Regions from separate parts of the Bacillus sp. THAF10 genome, predicted to be linked through region 1. Evidence: riboswitches for the same ligand, from Rfam matches in the RefSeq annotation. Region 1 holds a riboswitch; the other holds the start of a gene.
What was found. A riboswitch is a leader RNA that binds a small molecule or an ion and turns the genes downstream of it on or off. The one in region 1 is predicted to bind thiamine pyrophosphate.
Positions count from the first base shown of each region.

Region 2: it holds a riboswitch for thiamine pyrophosphate, as region 1 does, so the genes downstream of both, thiT (energy-coupled thiamine transporter ThiT) here and thiC (phosphomethylpyrimidine synthase ThiC) in region 1, are expected to answer to the same signal.

Region 1 covers NZ_CP045403.1:503,173-510,477, forward strand. Annotated here, with positions in the region: gene FIU87_RS02750 (class I SAM-dependent rRNA methyltransferase) at 1-639, opposite strand, end outside; gene FIU87_RS02755 (hypothetical protein) at 788-1,030, opposite strand; gene FIU87_RS02760 (HNH endonuclease family protein) at 1,066-1,698, opposite strand; gene FIU87_RS02765 (serine protease) at 2,066-2,236, opposite strand; gene thiC (phosphomethylpyrimidine synthase ThiC) at 2,257-4,041, opposite strand; TPP riboswitch at 4,180-4,294, opposite strand; gene FIU87_RS02775 (NUDIX hydrolase) at 4,532-4,930, shown strand; gene FIU87_RS02780 (CPBP family intramembrane glutamic endopeptidase) at 4,962-5,600, shown strand; gene FIU87_RS02785 (nucleotidyltransferase family protein) at 5,663-6,217, opposite strand; gene FIU87_RS02790 (ribonuclease FAU-1 family protein) at 6,331-6,876, shown strand; partial or broken gene FIU87_RS02795 (class I SAM-dependent methyltransferase) at 6,945-7,305, shown strand, end outside.
Region 2 covers NZ_CP045403.1:3,173,741-3,181,045, forward strand. Annotated here, with positions in the region: rRNA gene FIU87_RS16495 (16S ribosomal RNA) at 1-1,496, opposite strand, end outside; TPP riboswitch at 1,892-1,992, shown strand; gene thiT (energy-coupled thiamine transporter ThiT) at 2,064-2,642, shown strand; gene FIU87_RS16505 (hypothetical protein) at 2,746-2,931, shown strand; gene FIU87_RS16510 (DMT family transporter) at 3,008-3,913, opposite strand; gene FIU87_RS16515 (MgtC/SapB family protein) at 4,032-4,733, shown strand; tRNA gene FIU87_RS16520 (tRNA-Ala) at 4,786-4,858, shown strand; gene FIU87_RS16525 (carboxypeptidase regulatory-like domain-containing protein) at 4,956-7,305, opposite strand, start outside.

The DNA.
Region 1 (7,305 bases):
TTTTCGCACCTCGCGTTGGTCTAAAAATACCCCCACCATCGCGCCATCATTCAAGTGTACAGCAAAATTAACCCCGTTTTCTTTTATGATCAGAGGGGATGATGCCCGCTTGCCGCGAATAAAATCGTCATCCTCTACATACTGACCAGCTGTATCGAATCGCTTTTTTTCATAGATTCCTTTGTAGCTGATGATGCCTTCTAGTGCAGTTAGAATGTCCTCTTGAAACGAGTAAATCCCTTTACTGTACCAATTAATGACTAAAAAACCATCGAAATATTCTATGGTAAACCCACCGATTCCATCTCCTTCGCCATTAAAAAGACGAAATGCGTTGGTATCTTTTGATTTCATTAGAGATGCCCGCTTCGATACTGCTTTTTCGAGCGCTTTTTTAAAAAAAGTAACATCTAATTCCTCGTTTGGATCGTTACTAACAATCCAACCGTAGCCTTTGTTTTGATTTCCATAATACCCTTTGCCGAGAAATTGATGACGCTCATCCACCAAGTTTACGAGTGTGCCTTCTTCCTTCAACACATCCCCATTGATTAAGGACTGCTTGCTAATCAGCGGATAGCCACTCTTATATTTTTTTACAAAATTACTCTTTACCTTTACTGTAAGACACTGTCGCATATGTAACTTTCATCCGTTCTATTCAATATTTAAGTGTGGTTGTAATTATACGCATTGTTCGTAGAAAGTGCAAAGAGACAAGGGGACGGTTCTCCTGGTCCAATCGGAAACCGAATGAACCGCGAGAGCCGTCCCCCTTTATTGAAAATCAATTCCGTTCTAATACGTTAACAAGCATCCGGTGGACAACCTCGTGATCACGAGAATCGTGCAATTGGTAGTCTTCGCCTGGTAGGGTGTACCATTCTTCAGCGCCGACATAAGTAATGGATAGGGAGAGCATTCCCTCCTCATCACAAGTGGTCCGCAGTTCTAACTCTCCGCTAATTACACCAACCTCCGCTGTCATCACGCCATGGGTCGCAGTGAAGATAGACGATTTCTTTTCCATTTGCATGCCTCCTTCCATTTGACATCTCTATGAAACTAGTAAGAACAGCCGTTAAGCATTGTTTGTAAAGAGGTTTTTTCCGATGACTGAAGGTGTAATCCCCAGCGGTACTTCGTGTTAATCCACCATTTCGCATATGCGCAGCGAGCACCGGTTCGTGGAGGTTGCCAAGTAGAAGGATCTTGATCTCCTTTGGAACGATTCACACTAGCAGTAACCGCAATCAACTGTGGTCCGTTCAAATCATTGGCGAAGCTGCGGCGCTTATCAGTGGTCCAGCTACTTGCCCCAGAACGCCAAGCCTCAGCCAAAGGAACAACGTGGTCAATATCAATCTCAGATGGTGAGTACACAATGACGCCATCATAGTAACTGTACCACTTTCCAGAAGTTACAGGACAGTTCCCGCTGTAATAGTCGGCATCCCGTTGAAGCACAATTTGGCGGGTGTCGCAGCCACTTCCTTGGCTGCTCCAATGTGGAAAATGATCCCGCGAATAGCCTGACATAGAGCCTTCCGATTTCACAGTAAGTGAGTTTAATTGAGACTGAGCTTCTGATTTGGACGGTGTTCCCGGAGGAAGGGCCGAGGCCGTTTGTAGATCAAATTGAAAAACAGAAAGCGACAGGACAAATGCTACAACTACTAAAAATGATTTCTTCAGCATAGAAATGCCTCCTACTATTAAATTTTTATATTAAAATCTCCTCACAAAAAATGAGATTCCAATAACAAACAAAACCTTTCGAGGAACACCATGAATCAATAAATGAAAAATATGTATCTACTAGAATATTAGTACAATTATCAAGCACCGTCGGTTAATTTTTTGTAAATATCAAAAAACAGAACTAACCTCCCCCATCCATTGCACCAAAAAAGGGTACCGTCAGACGGATTACAACCCTATTAGCCCTAAGAATGCCTTTCCATATCAGATAAAAAATAAGTAATGGAAGATAAAAAAACCTTGCCTCTTCTAAAAAGATAGAATGAGGGCAAGGTTTCTTTTATCATTTATTAGCTTTTCGCTGTTAATAGTATAAAACATTTACTTTGTTACACTTGATGCATCTTTCATAATATTGATGTCCTTTAAAATGATGATCACAATTTTGTTGAATCTCTTTTAAGCGTTTTTCCAATAAAGCAAGGTGAGTTTTTAATTGATTGATCTCTTCTTCAAGTATTTGGACCTTCAACATAAACCTCCTAACAGCAAGAGTTATTGATATAATTCACCACCAGATTTCTTAAACTCCTCCGCTTTTTCCTTCATTCCTTTTTCTATTGCTTCATTTGTATCAAGCTTGTTTTCTTTTGCGTAATTACGAATATCTTGAGAGATTCTCATGCTACAAAATTTCGGTCCACACATGGAACAGAAATGTGCGGTTTTTGCACCTTCTGCAGGTAACGTTTCATCATGATATTCTAACGCGCGTTCAGGATCCAATGATAAATTAAACTGATCTCTCCAACGGAATTCGAAACGAGCTTTTGATAAGGCATCATCTCTTTTATATGCGCCTGGATGCCCTTTCGCTAAATCAGCAGCATGGGCAGCAATTTTATAAGTTATAACACCTTCGCGCACATCATCTCGGTTTGGTAAACCTAAATGTTCTTTTGGTGTAACATAACATAGCATAGCCGTACCATACCAACCGATCATGGCTGCACCAATCGCAGATGTAATATGATCATAGCCAGGAGCTATGTCAGTGGTAAGTGGCCCAAGAGTATAGAATGGCGCTTCCTTACAAACCTCAAGTTGTCTGTCCATGTTTTCTTTAATAAGGTGCATAGGTACGTGACCTGGACCTTCTACCATTACCTGCACATCATGCTCCCAAGCAATTTTTGTTAGTTCTCCAAGCGTTTCTAATTCCGCAAATTGTGCTTCATCATTAGCATCAGCAATGGAACCAGGACGTAGACCATCTCCTAAAGAGAATGCAACATCATAAGTTTTCATAATCTCACAGATTTCTTCAAAATGAGTATATAAAAAGCTTTCTTTGTGGTGGTAAAGACACCATTGTGCCATAATAGATCCACCCCGCGATACAATACCTGTTAACCGTTTGGCCGTTAGCGGAACATATCGCAAAAGAACACCAGCATGAATGGTGAAATAATCCACGCCTTGCTCGGCTTGCTCAATCAACGTATCACGGTAAACCTCCCATGTAAGGTCTTCGGCAACCCCATTTACTTTTTCAAGTGCTTGGTAGATAGGAACGGTTCCTACAGGAACAGCTGAATTGCGTATAATCCATTCCCTTGTTGTATGAATGTTTTTCCCTGTGGATAGGTCCATAATATTATCAGCACCCCAACGTGTGGCCCATGTCATTTTTTCGACCTCTTCTTCGATAGAGGATGAAACAGCAGAATTCCCAATATTTGCGTTGATTTTCACATGGAAATTACGTCCTATGATCATAGGCTCTGATTCTGGATGATTGATATTAGATGGGATAATTGCTCGACCTCTTGCAACTTCTTCACGCACAAATTCAGGTTTCATATTTTCCCTTAATGCGATAAATTCCATCTCAGGAGTGATGATGCCCTTCCTTGCATAATGAAGCTGTGTGACATTTCCACCTTTTTTTGCACGTAGTGGTTTACGCTTTAAACCTGGGAACACATTATGATTAGCACGAGGGTCATTTTCATCCTTATATCCATTGTCTTCCGCCTTGACTTCTCTTCCTTCATATTCCTCCACATCTCCTCGTTCATGAATCCATGTGCTTCGAAGAGGAGGAAGACCTTTTGTAATATCAACGGAATAATTGGTATCTGTATAAGGTCCGCTTGTATCATAAACACGAATTGGTGGATTTTCTTCTTCACCAAAGACGCCCGTTGTAGGACTTAGTTCAATTTCCCGCATCGGTACCTTGATATCGGGTCTTGAGCCTTCAACATAAACTTTTTTACTACCTGAAAAACTAGACATGATGGAAATGTTTTTTTCGTTTAATGAAGTGGTTGACATAAAGTAAATCTCTCCCTTTTCTTAAATTAAAGGACGAGATCTAGGTCAATAAAAGAGGAATGAAGAATTGAATAAAATAAAAAAGCCGAATCCAAAAAGGATGGACCGGCTTTGTACGTAGAAGTTTATTCAATACATGATTATTTTTTCTAACTTCCCCACGCTAGTATGATCTAGATCAGGTCCAAAGGGTCAAGAAACTTTAACGTGTTTCTCTCTCAGCCCAACCTATTGGACTCCCCTAGTTATTTCTATTCAATTTGGTTTTAGTATACTTGAGTTTTAAGTGAAATAAAAGCAATATTAAAATATTCTGATTAAAAGGCGGCTTACACTACACCGAAAAAGGACAAGGAAACATTGCTCATGGTTGCTGAACTCTGTATAAATTGCGAGAACAATTCCCTTCATTCTGTAATTGGAATATGAAAGACTATATGCTAAAATTTACCTATTAGTAGAATAAGAGGAATTTTTTGGAGGCAATCACATGGAAAATTGGCAAGGTTCAGCTGGCGTTTGCGTTAATACAAAAGGACAAGTCCTTATGGTGTTACAAGGATTACCAGAAGAGAAAAAAGCCTGGACAATTCCGTCTGGAGGAAAAGAGGACAACGAAACATTTGAAGAATGCTGTATAAGAGAAATAAGAGAAGAAACAGGCTACGACACAAGAATTATCCAACCTCTGTTCTCCAAAAAAAGTGTAATTTATGGCATTAACGTGGAGGTACAATATTTCGAAGTGGAAATCACAGGCGGAGAAGCGAAAATCCAAGACCCTGACAACCTCATTCACAAAATAGCTTGGAAATCAGCCAACGAAATTAGCAAACTAGAACTCTCCTTTCCGGAAGATAGAGAGTTTTTGATACAAACAATTCGCTAGAACGTAAATGATAGAGTGAGGGAGTAAAAAGATGGATTCAAATGTTGTACAAGAGCAAAATCAACCGACTGTATTAATCAAGATAGGGAAATTCTTTTTATTTATTACCATTTTTGTTGTTGGATTTTTACTTAGCGCTATTAAACTACCAGAACACTTTATCCTCATCTCAGACACGCTTCCAGAAGGAAACCTAAATTTTAAGGTGCAAAACAGGCTGTCAGTGATTATATTTTTCGTCTTGTTGTTACTGTTATTTGGAAAAAAATATATCGGAATGTTCAGCATCGCTCCTTTAAAAAAGAAAGGTACATATCTTTGGATCATCGGGTTGCTCGTGGTCGCCTTATTCCTTCAGTTTCAACCCTTCTCTTTTAGACTTTTACCATTTACATTTGGGGAATATCTACAACTCTTTTTTATATTGGTCATCATTGCCCCTATAGAAGAAGAGCTTTTCTATAGAGGGCTATTAATACTCATCCCTTCAACCAAAATAAAATACATCATGCTTATCATCTCATCGGTCCTATTCGGTCTAATACACGCCGCTTTTTGGGGATCATTTATAATAGGCCTAGTTCTAGGCATTCTGGCCATTCGCTACCGAAACATCTTAGTCACGATCGTAGCACACTCCCTTTGGAATACATTTGCTATGTTTTTCTAGAATACAGGGGGGCGGTTTTCTTGGTTCATTCGAAATCTGAAAGAACCAAGAGAATCTCCCAACTAATACACCCTAACCTTATGCCATGTACCCTTCCAATTCTTTTTCACGATTCGTTCTTCATAGATGGCAGCGAGCTCTTTTGTTTCGGTGAACATCGGGGTTGGTTTTATCACCAAATTCAGTACGTCTTCTAGTCCCCAAGGCGCAATTAGGACCAAGTTGTTTTCCTTATCCAATGTTAATCCCAAAGCTGTCGCGGTCTCTGGGAATTTCGAGATGGCATCGACCGAAGAAATGTATGGAGAAAGGTTGTTCACCGTGTGCATTCTTGCTTGATTTTTTACCGACCATGGTACGTGAGGCATCAAGCTTGTTAATTTTTCCTCTAGTAATTTTTCAACATTTTCATCCACATAGGAAGGGTCATAATAGATCACATCCACATCTGGAATAGCGGTTCTTTCCGTAAACCCGTGCAACACATCCCAAATTTTTGACCGTACAAAACCAGCACAAACCCACCAGTCATGAAGTCCTAATGTACGTGCAGCCCTTATGATCTCCATCATCTCGTCATCGCTTTGAATCATCTGTAGCACATCGTATTTATCCATAAATGTAACCCCTCTTTCAAACAACGAACATATATTCCTATTCTATCACACTAATTTTCACCCTAGTTATTTGAAAAATGGTACAATTAGGATATTTCCAAAGGGGGATAGCGATGCTAAAAAGAAAATACGGCGACCGTGCAGAATGGAAGCGAGTCATCAAACGCCAATACACCCAAACATTCCTAGATATAGAAAAATTCAAAGGGTATGTTACCTTACTCCACGTGCAAAAAGTCTCAGAGCCTCTCGAGGTTTCCTATGAGAAAAAGCAGGTCTGCATTGTGGATGACGGTTATATATGGCTTCAGCATTTTCCCATCCACGAGCAACACTCTCTAACGACCATGTTCAACGCCAAAGGAGAAGTCGTTCAGTGGTACATCGATATCGCGGAAAAGAACGGAATCGAAAATAATATTCCGTTCTTAGATGACCTATTTCTTGACATCGTTGTCCTTCCTAGTGGTGAAATCATTCAGAAAGATGCAGAAGAGCTCGAGGTAGCTTTGAAAAAAGGTTGGATTAGTCAAGATCAATTCAACATGGCTTGGGCAGAGGCGAACAAGATTAATAAGTTACTTCTTCAAAATGAGTTTCAATTGTTGGAGTTAGCGAAGCTACATAAGGAAATGCTGCTTGAAAAGAAAGATTTGTAATAAGTCACAGTTAAAAGGTGTGAGAGCTTTATCTAACTCAAAAAAGTAGCTTTGAACGAGGTGTCAACATGAATAACCAATGGAATAAAAAAATCTACAAATTATGGTCCCCGGTATATGATTTATTTTTCAACAAAGGTCCATTCCTTCAAGCAAGAAAAAAGATTTTTCAAGACATGACTTTCACCAAAAACCAAAAAATACTATTCGTAGGAGTTGGAACTGGAGCTGATTTAGTTAGAACTAATAGAACACAAAAATTCAGAGATTACAGCTATAGATTACTCTGATGATATGCTTAATAAAGCAAGAAATAAATTCAAAAATACCTCAATAAAATTTATAAAAATGGACGCACAATCGATGGATTTTCAGGATAACCAATTCGATTTGGTAATTGGAAGTCTTGTTCTTTCTGTTGTTCCAAAC
Region 2 (7,305 bases), 1.4 Mb from region 1:
AATCATCTGTCCCACCTTAGGCGGCTGGCTCCAAAAGGTTACCCCACCGACTTCGGGTGTTACAAACTCTCGTGGTGTGACGGGCGGTGTGTACAAGGCCCGGGAACGTATTCACCGCGGCATGCTGATCCGCGATTACTAGCGATTCCGGCTTCATGCAGGCGAGTTGCAGCCTGCAATCCGAACTGAGAACGGTTTTATGGGATTGGCTCGACCTCGCGGTTTTGCTGCCCTTTGTACCGTCCATTGTAGCACGTGTGTAGCCCAGGTCATAAGGGGCATGATGATTTGACGTCATCCCCACCTTCCTCCGGTTTGTCACCGGCAGTCACCTTAGAGTGCCCAACTGAATGCTGGCAACTAAGATCAAGGGTTGCGCTCGTTGCGGGACTTAACCCAACATCTCACGACACGAGCTGACGACAACCATGCACCACCTGTCACTCTGTCCCCCGAAGGGGAAGGCTCTATCTCTAGAGTGGTCAGAGGATGTCAAGACCTGGTAAGGTTCTTCGCGTTGCTTCGAATTAAACCACATGCTCCACCGCTTGTGCGGGCCCCCGTCAATTCCTTTGAGTTTCAGTCTTGCGACCGTACTCCCCAGGCGGAGTGCTTAATGCGTTAGCTGCAGCACTAAAGGGCGGAAACCCTCTAACACTTAGCACTCATCGTTTACGGCGTGGACTACCAGGGTATCTAATCCTGTTTGCTCCCCACGCTTTCGCGCCTCAGCGTCAGTTACAGACCAGAGAGTCGCCTTCGCCACTGGTGTTCCTCCACATCTCTACGCATTTCACCGCTACACGTGGAATTCCACTCTCCTCTTCTGCACTCAAGTTCCCCAGTTTCCAATGACCCTCCACGGTTGAGCCGTGGGCTTTCACATCAGACTTAAGAAACCGCCTGCGCGCGCTTTACGCCCAATAATTCCGGACAACGCTTGCCACCTACGTATTACCGCGGCTGCTGGCACGTAGTTAGCCGTGGCTTTCTGGTTAGGTACCGTCAAGGTGCGAGCAGTTACTCTCGCACTTGTTCTTCCCTAACAACAGAGCTTTACGACCCGAAGGCCTTCATCGCTCACGCGGCGTTGCTCCATCAGACTTTCGTCCATTGTGGAAGATTCCCTACTGCTGCCTCCCGTAGGAGTCTGGGCCGTGTCTCAGTCCCAGTGTGGCCGATCACCCTCTCAGGTCGGCTACGCATCGTCGCCTTGGTGAGCCGTTACCTCACCAACTAGCTAATGCGCCGCGGGCCCATCTGTAAGTGATAGCCGAAACCATCTTTCAACAAGAAACCAGGAGGTTTCTTGTATTATCCGGTATTAGCTCCGGTTTCCCGAAGTTATCCCAGTCTTACAGGCAGGTTGCCCACGTGTTACTCACCCGTCCGCCGCTAACTTCTATAAAAGCAAGCTTTTAAGAAGTTCGCTCGACTTGCATGTATTAGGCACGCCGCCAGCGTTCGTCCTGAGCCAGGATCAAACTCTCCAATAAAGAGTTTGAGCTGTTGCTCAAAATTTGTTGCTAGCTTGTTACTTAAATTCGTTCATGTTAACCTCGTAAGGTCAACGTGGACGCTGTTGTTTTGTTTAGTTTTCAAAGAACATTTTCTTACAAAGTTCGCTTTAAAGCGACTTCCTTATAATATCAATTTTCTATAAGTAAGTCAAGCGAAAAATAATTGAAAAACCTAGTCGTTTCAGTAGTTAAAGCACTTGCGCCTCGCAGCGACGAAATTAAATATACCACCCCTACAACTATATTGCAATACTTTTTTTCATTTTTTTCGATTATCATGATTCATTCTTCCATTTCTCTATTTAAATAGTAATTTGTGCTTGTTGTTGATACATCCTTTATGTATGATAAAAGTAATGAAAAGCATATAGTCTATCCACGAGGGGAGCCAGTTTGGCTGAGAGTGAACCATAGTTCTGACCCTTTGAACCTGTTAGTTAGTACTATCGTAGGGATGTGGCAGTTTTATTTCTTATTATAAGCAATAAAGGGGCCTTCCTTTATTGCTTTTTTTGCGTTTAGATGAATAGAGGAGGAAAAAAGATGAAACGAACAAACACTTTGTTTTTAGCTGAGGTTGCCATTTTTGGTGCTCTTGCTTATTTACTAGATTTATTGGCAGGAGCTTTTAGTTTAGCAAATGGTGGATCGATCACCATTTCCATGGTGCCAATTTTTATTATTGCATTTAGGTGGGGACTGAAAGGCGGTTTACTTTCTGGTTTACTACTTGGACTCCTTCAAATAATAATAGGGAAAATTATTGGTGTGAATATTGTGCAGTTGTTATTAGATTACATAGTCGCGTTTGTTGGTCTGGGGCTGGCTGGTATTTTTGCAAAACAAGTAACAAACGCTGCCAAGGCAGAACAGTTTAAAAGATTAATTGTGTATGTAACATTAGCTTCCTTTATCGGGTGCTTAGTCCGTTTTTTGGCCCACTTTACAGCTGGAATAATCTTTTTCGGACATTTTGCGCCAGAAGGACAGCCTGTATGGCTCTTTTCTCTACTATATAACGGAAGCTATATGTTACCAAGCTTCATCCTCTCTACAATTGTTACTATCCTATTAATAAGAGCTGTTCCACGAATTTTCACAATGAATAAATCTTTCTCTTGAAAGCTAGCCCTCGTGGCTAGCTTTTTTGTTCTTTTAAGATAATCGCATGTTTTATAAATTCTCTCATATAATCTAGTAACAGATATGTTCAGGGGGATATGAAATGGATCTAGTAAAAATCACAGCATTTATAGTAGCATTATGCACCTCAATAGGGTTGTTCTTGTTTTCATATTTTGAAACAATTAGAATTTGCAATCAAACTGGTAAGGTATATGGAGAAGGTATGGTGTTTGGGTTTTCTCTTGCTCTATTTTTTGCATTAATGGCAAATGAACTTAGTAGCTAGTGCAATAAAGCCGACTTCAGGAAGTCGGCTTTATTGCTTTAGTAGGTACTTCCATATAAAAATTTGCTCCTATCTCCTATTCTCCCCCTACAGGTAAAGTAGGCTCAACTCTTCTTTTACGATTGCTACGTAGAAAGTAGCCAACACTAAGTATCACTAGTAGTCCACCGGCAAATTGACTGTATGTAACAATCTCCTCTAAAACGAAATAAGCTAGAACTGCTGCCCCAATTGGTTCAAATAATATAGCCATAGAAATTACATTCGTACTGATATACTTAATTGCCCAATTAAATAAAGAATGCCCTAAGAGTGTCGGGAAAATTGCTAGCATGATAAACCAAAACCAATCTGATGCAGCATAATTTGTGAACGAATCTCCTGAAATAAGAACATAGATAAACAATGTCAGACAACTAAAACTATACACAATAAACGTATAGGTAATGATGGAAACTCTCTTTCTGACATCCTGGCCAAATAGAAGATAGGCGGTTACAAGGGCACAGGCAATTAATGCAAGAAAATCACCAAACAATGCCATCCCGCTAATTTTAAAATCACCCCAACTTATAATAAAGCTTCCAGTAACTGCAAGAATACCAGATATGATAGCACGTGCACTCAGCCTTTCACGAAAAAAGATGTAGGTACCCAAAAAAGCAAAGAGTGGCTGGAGGGTGACCAATACTGTAGAGCTTGCAACACTGGTATAGTTCAAGGATTCAAACCATAAAATAAAGTGAAAAGCTAAAAATGTACCAGCTATTGCAGAAAAAAACCAATCTCTTTTGGTGATGTTTTTTAATTCACCAACATACTTCCATAAAAATATGGGTAAAAGAAAAATTACGGAGAAAAAAAGCCGATAGAATGCAATTACGCCTGCAGGAGCATCGGCTAGTTTTACAAAAATAGCCGATGCAGAAACAGTAATAACCCCGACTGCGAGTGCCATATATGGATTCAACCATTTATTCATTCTTAATCACCAATCCAAACTTAAATATAATAGATACTTTCTAATTGTACAGAATATTGTTATACTTCTCTAACAATTTATTTTCATTTTCTGCTGTAATAATGTCAGGAGGGGGCACATGGAGTTTTTTTTAGAACATCTTGAGACAAATGATTTCATTATTAAATTAACTTTTGCTACCATCGCTGGAGTGATAATTGGGTTAGAGCGAGAATTAAAGGGAAAACCGCTTGGATTAAAGACGTGTGTTATTGTGTCTGTCATGGCCTGCTTACTTACGATTGTTTCCTATGAGTCTGCTTTTCTTTACTCCAAAGAGTATTCTCGTCCGATGGATCCAGGACGTATTCCTTCATATGTAATAAGCGGCATTGGTTTTCTAGGTGCAGGGGTAATATTAAGAAGAAGCAATGAGGCTATTTCAGGTCTAACAACCGCAGCATTAGTGTTAGCATCTGCAGCACTTGGAATCACAATTGGCGCAGGATTTTTTATTGAAGGAGCTTTTGGCGTTATTTTTATTATTCTTGGTGTCAAAGTGATTCCTTCCCTTTTTGATCTAGTAGGTCCAAAAAAACTAAAAGAAAAAGAAATTAAAGTGAAGATTTTTATAGAGAAGAGCGTAAATCTTACTAATATAATGAAAGAGATCAGAGAGAAAAACCTCTCCATAAAAAGAGTGAAGATTAAAGAAGAAAAGGATGATATCGTTCTTAATTGTATCGTTACAACGAAAAAAGCGGTGTATACAACGGATGTTTACAGTGATATTAAGTCCTTAACAGGCGTTATCCAAGCAGAAGTGGAAAACTTGGATTAAAAAAAGTATTTGCAAACTTGGAATTTTTTGATAAAATAAATTCAGTCGCAACGGGGCATTAGCTCAGCTGGGAGAGCGCTACGCTGGCAGCGTAGAGGTCAGGGGTTCGAGCCCCCTATGCTCCATATTTAACACCACTGCATAAAGTGCAGTGGTGTTTTTTTCTTTCTATTAAATAGTGAAAATGCCCTAGGGGAACCCCAGGGCATTTTCTACCTTCTTTTATTTGATGATTTTTTCTAATTCTGCTGCAACCTCTTCACTTACAGCCTTCTCACCACCAAACATGGTAAGTCTATTTACGTTATTTTCCTTCAGGTATTGAGACAGTGCGGTAGATACGTTATTCCCTACTAATAAAATACCGCTGTTGTTCTTAGCTGCTAAAACTGATCCGGTTAGTGCATCGGCAAAGTTTCTGCCTGTTGCTACATACATGTTTTGACTAACCATATTGAATGCTTTTGCTACTGCAATGTTCGTCTCATATCTATCTTTCCCACTTACTCGGATGGATCCTGGAATCTTATCCATTACTTTTTCATTAACCACCGCTGTTCCACCTATCACCATACTGTTTGTGACCCCTAAAGCTTTTAGGGCTTTATTTGTACTGGAAGGTAATTCATCCGGTTTTGTTAACAGTATTGGTAGACCTTGCATCGCTGCATAGGAAGCAACGGAAAGGGCATCAGGGAAGTTACGGCCATTGGCAACAACCGCTTTAGTTGTTCCTTTTGGCGCAACATGATTTGCGATGAGTGATGCAGTTTCATAACGATCTGACCCAGAGATTCTGGACACTTTTAATCCTTCCTCTTTAAGAGCATCTACCACTCCATCATTAATTGCCTTTGTTCCTCCAAGCACCACAACTTTAGTAGCACCTAAACGCTGAATTTCATCTAACACTCCATCAGATAGCTTAGCGGTTTTCGTTAATAGAATCGGCGCTCCTAGTTTATATGCTAACGGTGCACCAGCTAGAGCATCAGCATAATTGTCTAATCGAGCCAATACGACAGTGTCCGCTGAAGTCCAACCATTTTTACTGATTTCGATTGCCGTTAGTGATCTAGTTGCCCCTGAAATTCGACTAATAGATTCTTTCGAAATAAACAATTTACCAGCTGTTTCTTGAACAACTCTGTTGCCTGCAACATCCATGAATTCCACTTCAATTACAGCACCTTGAAGATCCACATTAGCAGGAACCGTCCAAGTCCCTTTATAAACTCCAGGCTCTACTTCTTCCATCATATTGCCCGTAGTCTGCGTAGTGAACTGCGCTGGAAGCTTGATGGAATAAGTTGCCGTTCCACCTTCTGATTCACTTCTAAAGGAAATGTCCACTTTATCTCCAGTTTTCACATAAAGATCAGCAGACGGAGATAAATCCGTCATTTCTGGTGTACTTAAGTCCACTGTCACCTGTCGCTCAACCTTCGTGACTTTTCCAGCTAAATCCGTAGCTTCCACTGTGATTGTATGTGTACCTTCTTCAAGAATAATTCTAGTGGAGAACTCTCCAGCATCATTTACTTCTACTTTCTCTCCATTTACTAATACCTCGTCTAAGTTGGCATCAGTAGCAGAGCCATTTACATCTACAACTTCTTTGCCTGTTACCATGTTGTTTACCGGTGAGGTCACATTTAGCTGTGGCGCTTCCCTATCAACTATCACCATCACCTTCGTATCAGAAATAACTTCTCCAGCAAAATTATGAGCAACTAAATTTAGCTCATATTCGTTATCCTCTAGACCGCTCACCTCGATACTGAATGTTCCATCTTTTTCTGGTGATGCTGTAGCAAGAACCTCTTCACCATTTAAAAGAGTGACCGTACTTCTATATTCCGCTTTACCAGTAATTTTCACATTACCATCGGTTGAGATAATCTCTTCCTCATCTGCAATTGGAGCTTCTGGTAATTCCTGTACTCCATCTCTAGCCCATTCAATCGCTTGAAGATATAGTTGTTTACCTTGCTGTGTCCAGCCTTGAGTTGGGCTGATCATGTTGTTAACTGCATAAGTGGACAATAATAGATGCATATGGTTTTCACTTCTAAAGTCATAGGCAATGGTTGCACCCTTATCTTCTCCGTCCACTTTAAGTGAAGCTAGTGTAACACCCTCATAATTTTCAAAAGTGGCGTAAGGGCTCTTCTCACTATGAATTTTAATCGTTTCACCATCTAATCCGGAGAAGATGCCATGCTCTTGAAGTGCCTCTACATGGATAGCTCCTTCATTATATCCATGTTCTGCTACTGTAGGACTGCCAAACACTTTTTCTAATAGTTGGATGGATCCATCCACTCCCCAAGTGTCTGTAAAGACTAAGCTTGTTTCATTTTTATCACTTTCTTCAATCAATTTATTTATTTGTTCTTCCGTTGCATCTTTTTCATTGACAATGATGACAGAATAATTGTAAACATCGTCTACAATATCCCAATTACGACTTTGTGCTGCAAAACCATTTTCATTCAAGAAGTCAGTTAGCGATGTTTTCACATCTCCTAGTACAGCTACGTTGAAATCACTTAATTTAAAGTCTAATTCC